Regions from separate parts of the Alteromonas sp. genome, predicted to be linked through region 1. Evidence: predicted binding sites of a transcription regulator. Region 1 holds the regulator's gene; each other region holds the start of a gene.

Region 1 (3,197 bases):
CAATACTCACAGCTACCTGCTCGTATTCATCGGCGACAGTGTGTGTCAGGGCTGGTAGCAGATTAACCGGAATATTATCGACGCAGTAATACCCCAGATCCTCAAGGGCACGAAGTGCTACTGATTTTCCTGAACCTGAACGTCCGCTGATGATAATTAACTTCACGCCGTTTCTCCTGAAGTCACGTGTTGTCGGTGCGTATTACACTAAGTTACTGTAATGCGCGAATAATATCATCACTTGTCTGAGCTTTGCGGATAGTTTTTATGGTTTCTTTATCGCTGAGTTTCCCGGCAACCATGGCCAGAGTTTGTAAATGTCCTTCGGTTTGTTCCTGAGGGACAAGCAGAGTAAAGAAAATATCCACAGGTTTATTGTCGATTGCATCAAAATCGATGGCGGGCGTGCTGGTAACCACAATGGCGATGACTTTTTCCAGTCCGGCCAGACGACCATGGGGGAGGGCAATGCCGTTACCTATACCTGTGCTGCCCATTCGCTCACGGGCCAGCAGGCTACTTAACACGGTGGCTTCATCTACATCGGGGTTATTTTTAGCTGCAATCCCGCTGATGATTTCGAGAATGCGTTTTTTGCTATTGCACTGGACCGCACACTCGGTGCGGTCCAGGCTGACTATGGCTTGTATATCCATGAATTCAATTAGTGCTTTTTAAGCTTTTCCTTGTGTTTCAGGACCTGCCTGTCGAGTTTATCGACCATGCTGTCAATGGCAGCATACATGTCCTGATTTTCGGAAGAGGCGAAGACTTCCGCGCCGCTAAGATGAACCGTTGCTTCTGCTTTTTGGCTAAGCTTTTCAACATTTAAAATAACGTGCACATTTGATATGTGGTCAAAATGACGTTCCAGTTTGCTGAACTTAGTATCGACATAATTACGCAAAGAATCAGTGATCTCAATGTGATGACCAGAAAGGTTGATTTGCATATTTCGTCTTCCTTATTTTGAGCAGCCTTAAGTTAGATAAGGCTTTTGCGTTGGTTAGACGGCGGGATCGACAAGGATTCCCGGTACTTTGCTATTGTTCGCCGGGCAACCATAATGCCTTGATCGGCCAACAACGAAGCAATCTTGCTGTCACTCAGTGGCTTGCCTGGATTTTCAGCGGCAACCAGCTTCTTAATCAGGGCGCGAATCGCTGTCGATGAACACTCTCCACCTGATTCAGTGGCAACGTGGCTGGAGAAGAAATACTTCAACTCGAAAATACCACGGGGCGTGTGCATGTACTTCTGCGTTGTTACCCTGGAAATAGTAGATTCGTGCATATCTACCATTTCTGCGACATCATTCAGCACCATTGGTTTCATCATTTCAGGGCCATGCTCAAAAAAGCCCATCTGTTGCTGAACAATACAATTTGCTACTTTCAGCAGCGTATCGTTCCGGCTCTCAAGGCTCTTAATGAACCATTTAGCTTCTTGCATGTGAGAGCGGATAAATTGTGAATCGCTGCTGTTTCTTGCTTTACGGCTCATTGCAGCGTACTGCTGATTAACACTGAGCTTAGGCAGGCTGTCGGGGTTTAATTCTACAACCCAACGGCCATTTTTCTTCGCAACCGATACATCCGGAATGACATATTCGGGTTCTTTCGTAATTAATGCACTGCCCGGACGGGGATTAAGCGTTTGCAGCAAACGCATCGCTTCCCGCAACTGATCTTCTTTCAGGCGGGTTTTACGCATTAACGTACGGTAGTCTTTACTGCCCAACAGATCGGAATGCTCTCTGAGCAGCAGTTTAGCTTCTTCCAGCCACGGTGTTTCCGGTGCAAATTGTGCCAGCTGAACTAACAAGCACTCCTGCGGTGTGCGGGACCCGGAACCGAGAGGATCAAAAAGCTGAATACGTTTAAGTACACACTCAACCTCATCTTCTTCAACGGGCTCTTCCATATCTTCACTGTTAACGCTTTGCAGAATGTCGTCAACGGTAACCGTGAGATAGCCGGACTCATCAATAGAATCGATGATCGCCAGTGCAATGGCGCGGTCTGTATCAGAAAAAGGTGTCAGACGCATTTGCCACAGCAGATGGTCCTGAATATTTTCGGTGGTTTCACCCTGAAAGATTTGTTCATCGTCGCCACCGGAAGGGCCGGGCGCGGGTGCAGAAGACGCAGAAATGTACTCATCCCAGGTACTGTCGATGGGCAGCTCGTCCGGTAAATCATTCTTTTCCAGTGCTTCCCCGGTATCCATGCTGTCAGAAGATGAGGCTGATGCAGACTCTTGCATGCTGTCATCATTATCGATGTTATTTTTCTCAATTACATCGTTGTCGGAGCTGTCGTCGACTTCCAGCAAAGGATTAGAGTCGAGGGCTTCCTGAATTTCTTGTTGTAAGTCCAGCGTAGACAACTGCAATAGCTTGATCGCCTGCTGAAGCTGAGGCGTCATTGTCAGTTGTTGGCTAAATTTTAACTGTAAAGATGGTTTCATCTACGTCTTATATAAACTCTAAAAAGGACATCCGGTTGTAGCGGTGTGAGTGCCGGTGGCGAAATCTCCGCTAAATGCTCATCCCGATATCTTAACTATAGCCTGAATTGCTCACCAAGGTATACATCACGAACTTTTTGATTACTTAATACCTGTTCTGCGGTGCCCTGAGCAATCAGTTCTCCATGACTGACGATATAGGCCTCTTCACACACATCAAGGGTTTCCCTGACATTGTGGTCGGTGATGAGGATACCGATACCTCTGTCCCGTAAGTGCTGAATGATCTTCTTTATATCATTAACCGAAATCGGGTCAACTCCGGCGAAGGGTTCATCGAGCAAAATAAATTGCGGATTGGCTGCCAGTGCGCGGGCAATTTCAACCCGGCGGCGTTCGCCACCCGACAAACTCATACCTGTGCTATTACGTATATGGTTAATATTAAATTCATCAAGTAGTGCATCCGCTTCCTGCTCACGTTGATGACTTTTTAAGTCTTTACGCGTCTGCAATATCGCCATGATGTTTTCATGTACGGTCAGCTTGCGGAAAATGGATGCCTCCTGGGGCAAATAACCAATTCCCCGGCGGGCACGTTCGTGCATTGGCTGGTGAGTCAGCTCCTGCTCATCTATGAGGATTTTGCCTTTATCCAGCGGCACAAGACCGACAATCATGTAAAACGTTGTGGTTTTACCTGCACCGTTAGGACCCAGCAGACCTAC
Region 2 (3,197 bases), on a different contig from region 1:
GGCCCGCCCACACAAATTTGATCACCGGGTGCTGCGCTTTTGGCCCAGTGTGAAGCCGGACCACTTGCCACACCTTCACCATGCAGCGCCATGTCGATATCCATGGTGCCGTTGCTGCGATCCAATTGACGGATGGTATACGTGCGAAGCTGCGCATCTTGTAAGGATGCCGGTGGCACTGACAAAGGATTACCATCAAAATCAAAAAGTAACTTAACGTATGCCGTTGTATCGATATCGGGATAAGCTTTCAGGGCATCGCCGGTCACGGTGATACGGCGCATATGAGGAGTAACTGCAATATTGTCTTTTACTGTGAGACAGGCGGGTTGTCTTGGCTGTCTTTTTTCCATACTTATTTTCTCTTCTATTAATTCACCACCATTTTAAATGAGAACAATTCTTAAAGACAACGCATTGTTACGAATGGTGGGTATCTGTACAACCGATAAAATAGAATGAAAAAAAAGCCGGAACACAAAGGTTCCGGCAAAAGACATTTAGGAATACACATGGAAACAAAACAATGAAAGCACTCTGTTGTTTTGTGATTTTAAATATAGAACTGGCTGACGCATTATTCGACATGAAAAACTATATCTGCGTAGTATTCCCGATACCAAAAAAAGCTCCCGCCATTTGGCGGGAGAAAATCAGAGGTTTTGGTTAGGCCGGGAAAGGCCTGGAGGGGAGATTAACTGTCAACAGACAGTTCACTTTTAACGTCAACAACGTCATCAGTGTTCTTTGCAATGGCTATGATCAAATCGCGCTCTGTGAGCGATTCAACCTTGCCGGTAAGGGTTACAATCCCTCGTAAAGCATGGACATCAATGTCGTCGCCTGACAGTCCGGATTCCAGCAAAAGTTGTGTGCGTATCAACGACACCATTTGCGCATCCCTGACTCCATGGAGCAAGGTGACAAGGTCACCCTCCAGTAATGCAGGCTTTACAACATCCAACTTGTTTTCAACTGATACTACGCCATCCAGTGACGCCGCAACTTCCTGTGCGAGTTCCCTGTTAACTTCACTGTTAACTTTGCCGGTTAAAATAACCTGTCCCTTGCTCACATCCGTGCGAATATCCATCGTATCGAATTGACCACTAAACAAGAGTGCCGCTTCTACCTTGCCTGCAATTGCATCATCCGTCGCAGATTGCGTTGGCGAGGCTGAAATCCCTTCAGCAAGAAGTGGCGTTGAGAACACAGTCATGACTGTCATTGTCAAAGCGGGAATTATCCGTTTCATACTCTGTTCTCCTGTTCGTTGTCTGTTGCAAACAATAATGCCAGTGGCGTGCCAGATTATACTTTTGTACTAAATATGATGTTATTACGCTGTTTTTAAAGATTTTTTTATGATGTTTAATCCGATGTGATAAAAAAGAGGAGAATCCGTGTGGGAAAATTTTACCTGCCAGTGTGTCTATATTTTCATACACAAACTTAGATAACTGACTATGGATAGAGGGGGAAACGAGTCATTACTCTATACCGGATTTATACTTTAGTTGAAATTTACTTTCCGTGGTCGACCAGTCGTCTTAAATGTATGCATAATGGGCAAGTCGACCACCAGTCTCTGATACCGCCATGAATATTAATAAATGTGAAGATGAAAAGATTCACCTTATTGAATCTGTTCAATCCTTTGGATACCTGCTAGCAGTTGACCCTGTCTCCTGTCAGGTGAAAGTGACCAGTGAGAATTTATCTGACATTCTCGCGACTCCGGTTTTGCCGGGTCAGTCATGCTTCACAGAAATAGTAGAAATGCCGGACAACGGTCAGGAAATTTTGTCTTCCCTGTATGAGCAGGCCAGAAGCACAGACCGGCGTCACAGTTATGAGTGGACCTTTAAAAATAAAATCTACAAAGACGGGGAATGGCATCAACTGGTAAACAGTGTCATCTACGCAAGCGGTGAACTGCTGGTCGTGGAGTTAGAGCCGTCACCGGTTCTGGCAGGCAGTGTATCATCTAAGTGGACGCCTACAGATACGGATATCCGGCCGTTATTGCCCAGCTTATTTGATTTGCCAACGGTTGAAGCGGTGGCAGACAAGATCGCATCGGCGATGAGAGAATTCATCGGCTTCGATCGGGTGGTGGTGTACAAGTTCGATAAAGACTATGCCGGTGAAGTTATCGGTGAGGACTGCCATGAAGATTTAGTGCCGTTCAAGGGGCTGAAGTTTCCCGCATCAGATATTCCTTCTCAGGCTCGCGCCCTTTACGTAAAAAACATGGTGCGCTGCGTCTATGATACCGATGAGACGCCCGTTAAGCTGATCCCGTCACTGAGTGAAAGTGAACGCAGCCCTTTGGATTTATCGCTATCCATGATTCGGGGTGTGTCGCCGGTGCACTTGCAGTATATGCGCAATATGGGGATCCGCGCTTCGTTCTCAGTGTCCCTTATCTACGAAAACAAATTATGGGGCATGATTGCCTGCCACCATCGTGAACCCAAGTATGTTGAGCAACGCCGGCGGTTAATTTGTGAAAGCTTAAGTCAGGTATTTACCTATCAAATGCACGGCAAGAGTATTGAGGTGAAACGAAACTCTTATCAGACCCGCCAGCAGCACCTTAACCGTATCATCAATACGCTGACAAATAAGAGTAACCCTCTGGATGGCATAAAAGAGGTGCAGACGGCACTGCTAAATACCATGCGGGTATGTGGTGTTGCCGTTGTAACGCCCAATTCACACTATCTGATTGGCAGAACACCAAGCTTTGAAACGGTGTCTCACCTGTTTCACAGTTATGCCAAAGACAGCAACGGTGAGTCTAAAACCACTGCACTGACCCGTATCAGCGATGACATCATTGCCAACTTTAAATTAAACGGGGTCAGAGGCCTGTTCATTTCTCCCGTGTCCAGTCGTCACGGGTATTACACCATGTGGTTCAGGGAGCCGGTGGATACCACAATCCGCTGGGCGGGCAAAGCTGCCAGCGAGTCTGATGTAAACAAGTCACTCACTCCGAGAGACTCTTTTGACACCTATATTGAGTCAGTCGTGGACCAATCCAAAGACTGGTCGACGGATGACACATTACTTATTGAGAGCTTTGAGCAACTCTTTATCCCTTATGCACTGGGCATGAAAAGTTCACTCGACAGCCAGGTAGCAAAACTGGAAGAACTGGATAAAGCCAAAGATCAGTTCCTGGCCAGTAT
Region 3 (3,197 bases), on a different contig from region 1:
CCAGCTCGTCCTGCAAACGCTCAAGGATGTTACGTGAAGTCACGTACTTACCTTCTTTACCGGCAAACGGAGATGTGTTCACCTGGAACGTCATAGTTACTGTCGGCTCATCAACACTCAGAGGCGGTAACGCTTCCACTGTATTAACGTCACACACAGTGTCAGAAATTTTCAGTTCGCCCAGACCGGTAATCGCGATGATGTCACCTGCGCTTGCAGAGTCGACTTCATGACGCTCAAGACCTAAGTAACCCAGTACCTGACCCACTTTACCGTTGCGCTTCTTACCATCAGCACCAACAACAGTAACCTGCTGGTTCATCTTCACGCTACCGCGCTTAACCCGACCAACACCGATTACGCCAACATATGAGTTGTAGTCCAGCTGAGAGATCTGCATCTGGAATGCACCGGCAGGGTCTGCATTTGGCGCTTCAACCTGATCCACGATTAACTGGAACAGTGGCGTCATGTCTTCGCCTTTGGTGTCTGCATCCATTGATGCCCAGCCGTTCAGTGCTGATGCATAGATAACCTGGAAGTCTAACTGCTCGTCAGTCGCACCTAAGTTATCGAACAGGTCAAAAACCTGATCCATTACCCAGTCAGGACGTGCGCCCGGCTTGTCAATTTTATTGATTACTACGATTGGCTTCAGACCCTGAGCAAACGCTTTTTGCGTTACGAAACGGGTTTGCGGCATAGGACCTTCCTGCGCATCAACCAGCAGCAGTACACAGTCAGCCATCGACATTACACGCTCTACCTCACCACCGAAGTCGGCGTGTCCCGGGGTATCTACGATGTTGATGCGGTAGTCATTCCAGTTAATGGCGGTGTTTTTCGCCAGAATGGTAATACCACGCTCTTTCTCGATGTCGTTAGAGTCCATTACCCGTTCCTGGGCTTCGCCACGGCTTTCCAGCGTTCCGGATTGCTGTAACAGTTTGTCAACCAGAGTCGTTTTACCATGGTCAACGTGCGCGATAATCGCGATATTGCGTAATTTATTAATATCAGTGGTCATTGGGTCAAAGCCTTGGAAATCAGCGTTGCAGATGTAAGAAAAACATCAGGCAGATTTGATTGCTAAAACGGAATAGTAAAATGTGCGCGGATTGTACAGAAATTCCTTTCGCTTTGCGCATCTTTTTTTATTTTTCTTTGTGACACTTTTCTGGATTGTGTGCGGATCTAATTTATTCCAATGTTTTATCAATGATCCTACTAGTATCCGGGTTTGCTTTGTTCTAGTCTAAGCATCAGTTCTTATCTTCATATACTGCAATTTCTGCATTGTCACAGCCTTTATTCTTCTGCTCCGGTTCGAATCATGCCGGTACGGATAAATCACGGCTTAATAATGTTCAGCAGTCCGATAGAACCCGATGAATCATAAAACATCCTTACGCACCAAAACAGAGCTACATTGCACCATTTCAGTGCATTTGCGTTTAGGGATTTTTGTGCTACTGCCTGCTAAGCCGCGTTTTACCGTCTTCTTGTAAGTGGCATGAAAATAGCTTTAATGATTCTCAATTATTTTGGAGTGAAATTGTTCATTCCACGTTTATTCTAATAAATCCGGAGGACACGATGTCAATAGAAAAGGCATTAGAGCTGATCAAAGAAAGCGAAGCTAAATTTGTAGACTTACGCTTTACCGACACAAAAGGTAAGGAGCAACACGTATCGATCCCTGCAGGTCTGGTCGATGACGAGTTCTTCGAAGAAGGTAAGATGTTTGATGGTTCTTCAATTTCTGGTTGGAAACACATCAACGAATCAGACATGATCCTGATGCCAGACGCAGCATCTTGCGTTGTTGACCCGTTCGCAGAAGAGACTCAGGTAAACATCCGTTGTGATATCGTTGAGCCGTCTACCCTGGAAGGCTACGACCGTGACCCACGCTCTGTTGCACGTCGTGCAGAGGAGTTCCTGAAGTCTACTGGTATCGGTGACACTGCGTTCTTCGGTCCAGAGCCAGAATTCTTCCTGTTTGACGATGTGAAATTCCACACTGACATGGCGGGTTCTTTCTTCAAGATCGATTCTTCTGAAGCAAAATGGAACTCCGGTGCAGAATTCGAAGGCGGTAACCTTGCTCACCGTCCTGGTGTAAAAGGCGGTTACTTCCCGGTTCCACCAGTAGACTCAGCACACGACATCCGTGGCGCAATGTGTCTGGTTATGGAAGAAATGGGTCTGGTAGTTGAAGCTCACCACCACGAAGTAGCAACTGCTGGTCAGAACGAAATCGCTTGTGCTTTCAACACGCTGGTTAAGAAAGCTGACGAAGTTCAAATCTATAAGTATGTCGTACACAACGTTGCAAACGCATACGGTCAGTCTGCGACATTCATGCCTAAGCCTCTGGTTGGTGACAACGGTTCTGGTATGCACGTTCACCAGTCTATCGCTAAAGATGGCAAAAACATCTTCGCAGGCGACAAGTACGCTGGTATGTCTGAAGAAGCGCTGTACTATATCGGCGGTATCATCAAGCACGCCCGTGCAATCAACGCATTCACTAACGCTTCTACTAACTCGTACAAGCGTCTGGTACCAGGCTTTGAAGCACCGGTTATGCTGGCTTACTCTGCACGTAACCGTTCTGCGTCAATCCGTATTCCTTACGTAACAAGCGATAAAGCGCGTCGTATCGAAGTACGTTTCCCTGACCCGACTGGTAACCCTTACCTGGGCTTCACTGCTATGTTAATGGCAGGTATCGACGGTATCATCAACAAGATTCACCCTGGTGACTCTATGGATAAAGATCTGTACGACTTACCACCAGAAGAAGCAGCAGAAATCCCAACTGTTGCCAGCTCACTGGAAATGGCTCTGGAAGCGCTGGACAACGACCGTGACTTCCTGAAAGCTGGTGGCGTTATGACTGACGACATGATCGATGCATACATCGGTCTGAAGTCTGAAGAAGTGACTAAGCTGAACATGTCTACTCACCCTGTTGAGTTCGACATGTACTACAGCGTATAAGCCATTAGCTGATTTGATTTGAAAAAGCCCGCATCTGCGGGCTTTTTTTCGTCCCGGCTTTTGCTAGACTGAGAATTCTTTCGTTGTGAAAATGGTGTCCGATGATACTTCGCATTTTGCTTGTCACCGCTTTATTCGTGCCTTCAGTACAGTCACAAACAATTTATAAAGTCGTGAAAGAAGACGGTACC
Region 4 (3,197 bases), on a different contig from region 1:
TCATCGATATTGCCGTTGATTATCATCCAGACAAAACGCCTGTGGCGTCTGGTCTGGATGACGTAACTTTCCTGGTGTCCACTAACCCCGGTCAGCCGGCAGACAAGCTGGAGAAAGTGGTGTCGGGCGGTGAGCTGTCTCGTATCGGGCTTGCCATTCAGGTACTGACCAGTGACAAACATGCAACACCGACCATGATTTTTGATGAGGTCGATACAGGGATCAGCGGCCCGACCGCCGCCATTGTGGGTGGTTTGTTACGCCGGCTGGGTAAAGTGAGTCAGGTTATGTGTGTTACGCACTTACCTCAGGTAGCTGCACAGGCCCATAACCAGCTGTTTGTGACCAAGTTCAGCGATGGCAATACAACAGAAACACAGATGTTGCCATTAACGAAGCAGGACCGGATAGACGAACTGGCCCGGTTACTTGCTGGTGACAAGGTAACCGAATCAGCACTGGCAAATGCCAGAGAACTGTTAGAAAGTGCAGAATCGAACTAATAAGCGGTTGATTGGTCATAGGTGATTGGGTAGCATGCTGTCGCGCATTATTTTGCGACAGCCGCATTCTGACACTGGTTTGCCGGCAAAGGTAATGCCTGTCACTATAATCAAAGCATAACTGGACAAGCTCACGCATGAAGTTGTATCAAATCGCTATTTTGTTAACCGCTGTATTTTTCACCACTGCCTGTAACAACTGGATCTACCGGATTGATGTGCCACAGGGCAACTTTCTGGACGAACGTGACGTTAAAAAGCTGCGTGTTGGCATGACCAAAGAGCAGGTTGTTTATGTTCTTGGCCACCCTGTTGTTGAAGACTCTTTTGATAAGAGCACATGGTATTACGTGTACGATATGAAGCGCGGTATGTCCAAACGCGGTGAAGATTTCCAGAAGCAACTGGTACTTAATTTCGACGGTAATGTGCTGACCACCGTGGAAGGTGACTTCGAATTGTCAGAAGATTTTAATACCCCGCTCGATCAGTAAGCATTTTTGGTCCGGAACACCAAAATGTGGTGTTCCGTACTACTCCCGGATACGCTCTCCCCTTCCCCCTGCACGCCAAAAATCCATAACCTCCTGATTTTAAATACATAATCAATTTTGGCTCAGCAATTGCTGAACTTGTCATACTTTTTACACTCATTCGTGTGCGGTTATTGCTCATTATTAAGTGAATCCTTCCCGGCAAAATCGGGAGTATTAACGCCATACCGGACACACATCACTACAAAACGGAAAATAGTATGTTAAACAGGAATCGCTCAATTATTGCTTTATCACTTTTATGTGCTGCCACACTATCAGGCTGTGTAATCAATGTCGGAGGTAACGGTGATTATCACGATGGCGGCGATGTAAGCAGTGTGCTGGGATCGGTAACCATCTATGAAGGCCGTCATGCTGGTGATGTGTCTTCCGTAAACGGAGACGTGACTTTGCAAACATTTACTGTTGCTGAAGATGTCAGTACGGTGAATGGCAACATCAGTATTGCAGATAACGCTGCAATCAATGATGCGAGTACGGTTAACGGCGATATCAATGCCGGTAAAAACCTGAATGTGTTTGGTGATATGTCTACGGTAAATGGTAATATCGGGCTTTCTGTGAATAGTCTGGTGGAAGGCGATTTGGAAACAGTGAATGGCGATATTACGGTGCCGGATGGCGAGATAAAAGGCTCAGTCACAACGCAAAACGGTGATGTCAGCTTGTCAGGCAATACCCGGATATACGGCGACATCGTATTTGAAGAAACTGAAAATGGCTGGATGAAGAACAAATCCGAACAACCGGTACTTTCAATCACGGACGATGTGGTTGTTAACGGCAATATCATTTTAGAGCGCGCCGTTGTACTTGAGCTTGCTAATCCTGCGCTGGAAAGCAAAATAATTAGACGTAACAACAGCAACCGCAGCTAATCCCTGACAGGCCGGACAGAAATACATCTGCCCGGCCTGCTTAATCACTTACCGGTTAACTTGACGTCCAGCCAGACCAGGCGGTGATCAGAACTTGCTTCACGATCTTTCACCAGACGGTACAACGGGCTGGCTTTTTCGGGCCAGAAAACACCGCTACCGGTCACTTCAAAACCATATCTTGACGGTAAAACGTAATCTGCCCTTGCTCCCCAGTGAGCAGTGAACCTGCGGCTGTAAGGCTCTGTTGAATGTTCACGGCCACCTTCACTTTCCGGAATAACATTGCCGTTCACATACCGGTTATCAATAAGCTGTTCTATTGCGCCGGGCCTGTGTTTATCACCCGCATCGGCAGCGTTGAAATCGCCCGCCAGTACGAAACGGGTGTTTTCCGGCAGGCCGGATTGTTTACCCTCATCATCAACAATATATTCGCCTTTATCCGGAGACAGATAGTCAGCCATCAGCCTGATTTCATCATGGTTCCGCTTACCGTTACGGTCTTCATCACCATCGAAATTAGGCGGTGTGGGATGCATAGCAAGTACGTGCACAATGCGGCCATTAACGTTAACGGGTATGTCCCAGTGAGACTTGGAGCTTAAACGGAACTCAGCCCATTCCTCTTCATTATACCAGGAAGTATCTGTGGCCGGGTCAACGGGCTTCTGAGCTCCGGGCATATCTTTCCACTTAAATGTCTGCAAGCTGTGCACCTGATCATGCACGACGGGATATTTCGACAATACAACCATGCCGTACTGGCCGGGATACAAGCCAAATCCCCACGCATCACCGCCTGTTCCGGTGGCTTTTCCATCGTTATCCAGATCGAAAGGAGACGGCTCACCGGTATTCACCGGTGCGAGATAAACGTACGGGTAATCGATAGCAGGTTGCCCGTGCTGGCTGACATTCAGATAATTTTGAATAAAAGCCCGCACACCATCGCTCTGCGATTTGATGTAATCAAACTCATTAAGCAAAATAATATCCGGCGCGGTGCGCTGAATGATCTCAGCAATATTTTTGACCTGCGGATTATTGCCATCTGACAACACCTTTTTAAGCACGTCATCACCGGGCGGAAGCCCTGAAGAAGGGTAATTTGTTGACTCCATACTTACGTTAAAAGTAGCCACTCTCAACGTATCAGATGACTCTGTAGTCCCCTGTTCGGCCGGTAACATAGAGCGGATTTTGTCTACCGGCAGGGCTTTTACACTCCCGTGAAAACCTTCCACGTCCTCAGCCAT

What was found. The regulator sigma-54, encoded in region 1, starts transcription at its own class of promoters, with help from an activator protein. The targets are predictions, from matches to a motif close to GTTGGCACGNNNNTNGNNT.
Region 2: a site for sigma-54 is predicted at 1,293-1,311, ahead of AC4PME_RS06440 (BON domain-containing protein). Genes of this name have one in related genera too.
Region 3: a site for sigma-54 is predicted at 1,508-1,526, ahead of glnA (glutamate--ammonia ligase). Genes of this name have one in related genera too.
Region 4: a site for sigma-54 is predicted at 1,114-1,132, ahead of AC4PME_RS15525 (DUF4097 family beta strand repeat-containing protein). Genes of this name have one in related genera too.

Annotation. Positions count from the first base shown of each region.
Region 1 covers NZ_CFHOXV010000007.1:32,150-35,346, reverse strand. Annotated here, with positions in the region: gene rapZ (RNase adapter RapZ) at 1-166, opposite strand, end outside; gene ptsN (PTS IIA-like nitrogen regulatory protein PtsN) at 213-656, opposite strand; gene hpf (ribosome hibernation promoting factor) at 665-952, opposite strand; gene AC4PME_RS06620 (RNA polymerase factor sigma-54) at 985-2,469, opposite strand; gene lptB (LPS export ABC transporter ATP-binding protein) at 2,565-3,197, opposite strand, start outside.
Region 2 covers NZ_CFHOXV010000006.1:161,806-165,002, forward strand. Annotated here, with positions in the region: gene AC4PME_RS06435 (siderophore-interacting protein) at 1-353, opposite strand, end outside; gene AC4PME_RS06440 (BON domain-containing protein) at 695-1,255, opposite strand; partial or broken gene AC4PME_RS06445 (GAF domain-containing protein) at 1,600-3,197, shown strand, end outside.
Region 3 covers NZ_CFHOXV010000001.1:147,480-150,676, forward strand. Annotated here, with positions in the region: gene typA (translational GTPase TypA) at 1-1,027, opposite strand, end outside; gene glnA (glutamate--ammonia ligase) at 1,597-3,006, shown strand; gene AC4PME_RS00660 (DUF4124 domain-containing protein) at 3,108-3,197, shown strand, end outside.
Region 4 covers NZ_CFHOXV010000033.1:1,726-4,922, forward strand. Annotated here, with positions in the region: gene recN (DNA repair protein RecN) at 1-503, shown strand, start outside; gene AC4PME_RS15520 (outer membrane protein assembly factor BamE) at 641-997, shown strand; gene AC4PME_RS15525 (DUF4097 family beta strand repeat-containing protein) at 1,258-1,938, shown strand; gene AC4PME_RS15530 (endonuclease/exonuclease/phosphatase family protein) at 1,983-3,131, opposite strand; partial or broken gene AC4PME_RS15535 (P1 family peptidase) at 3,177-3,197, opposite strand, start outside.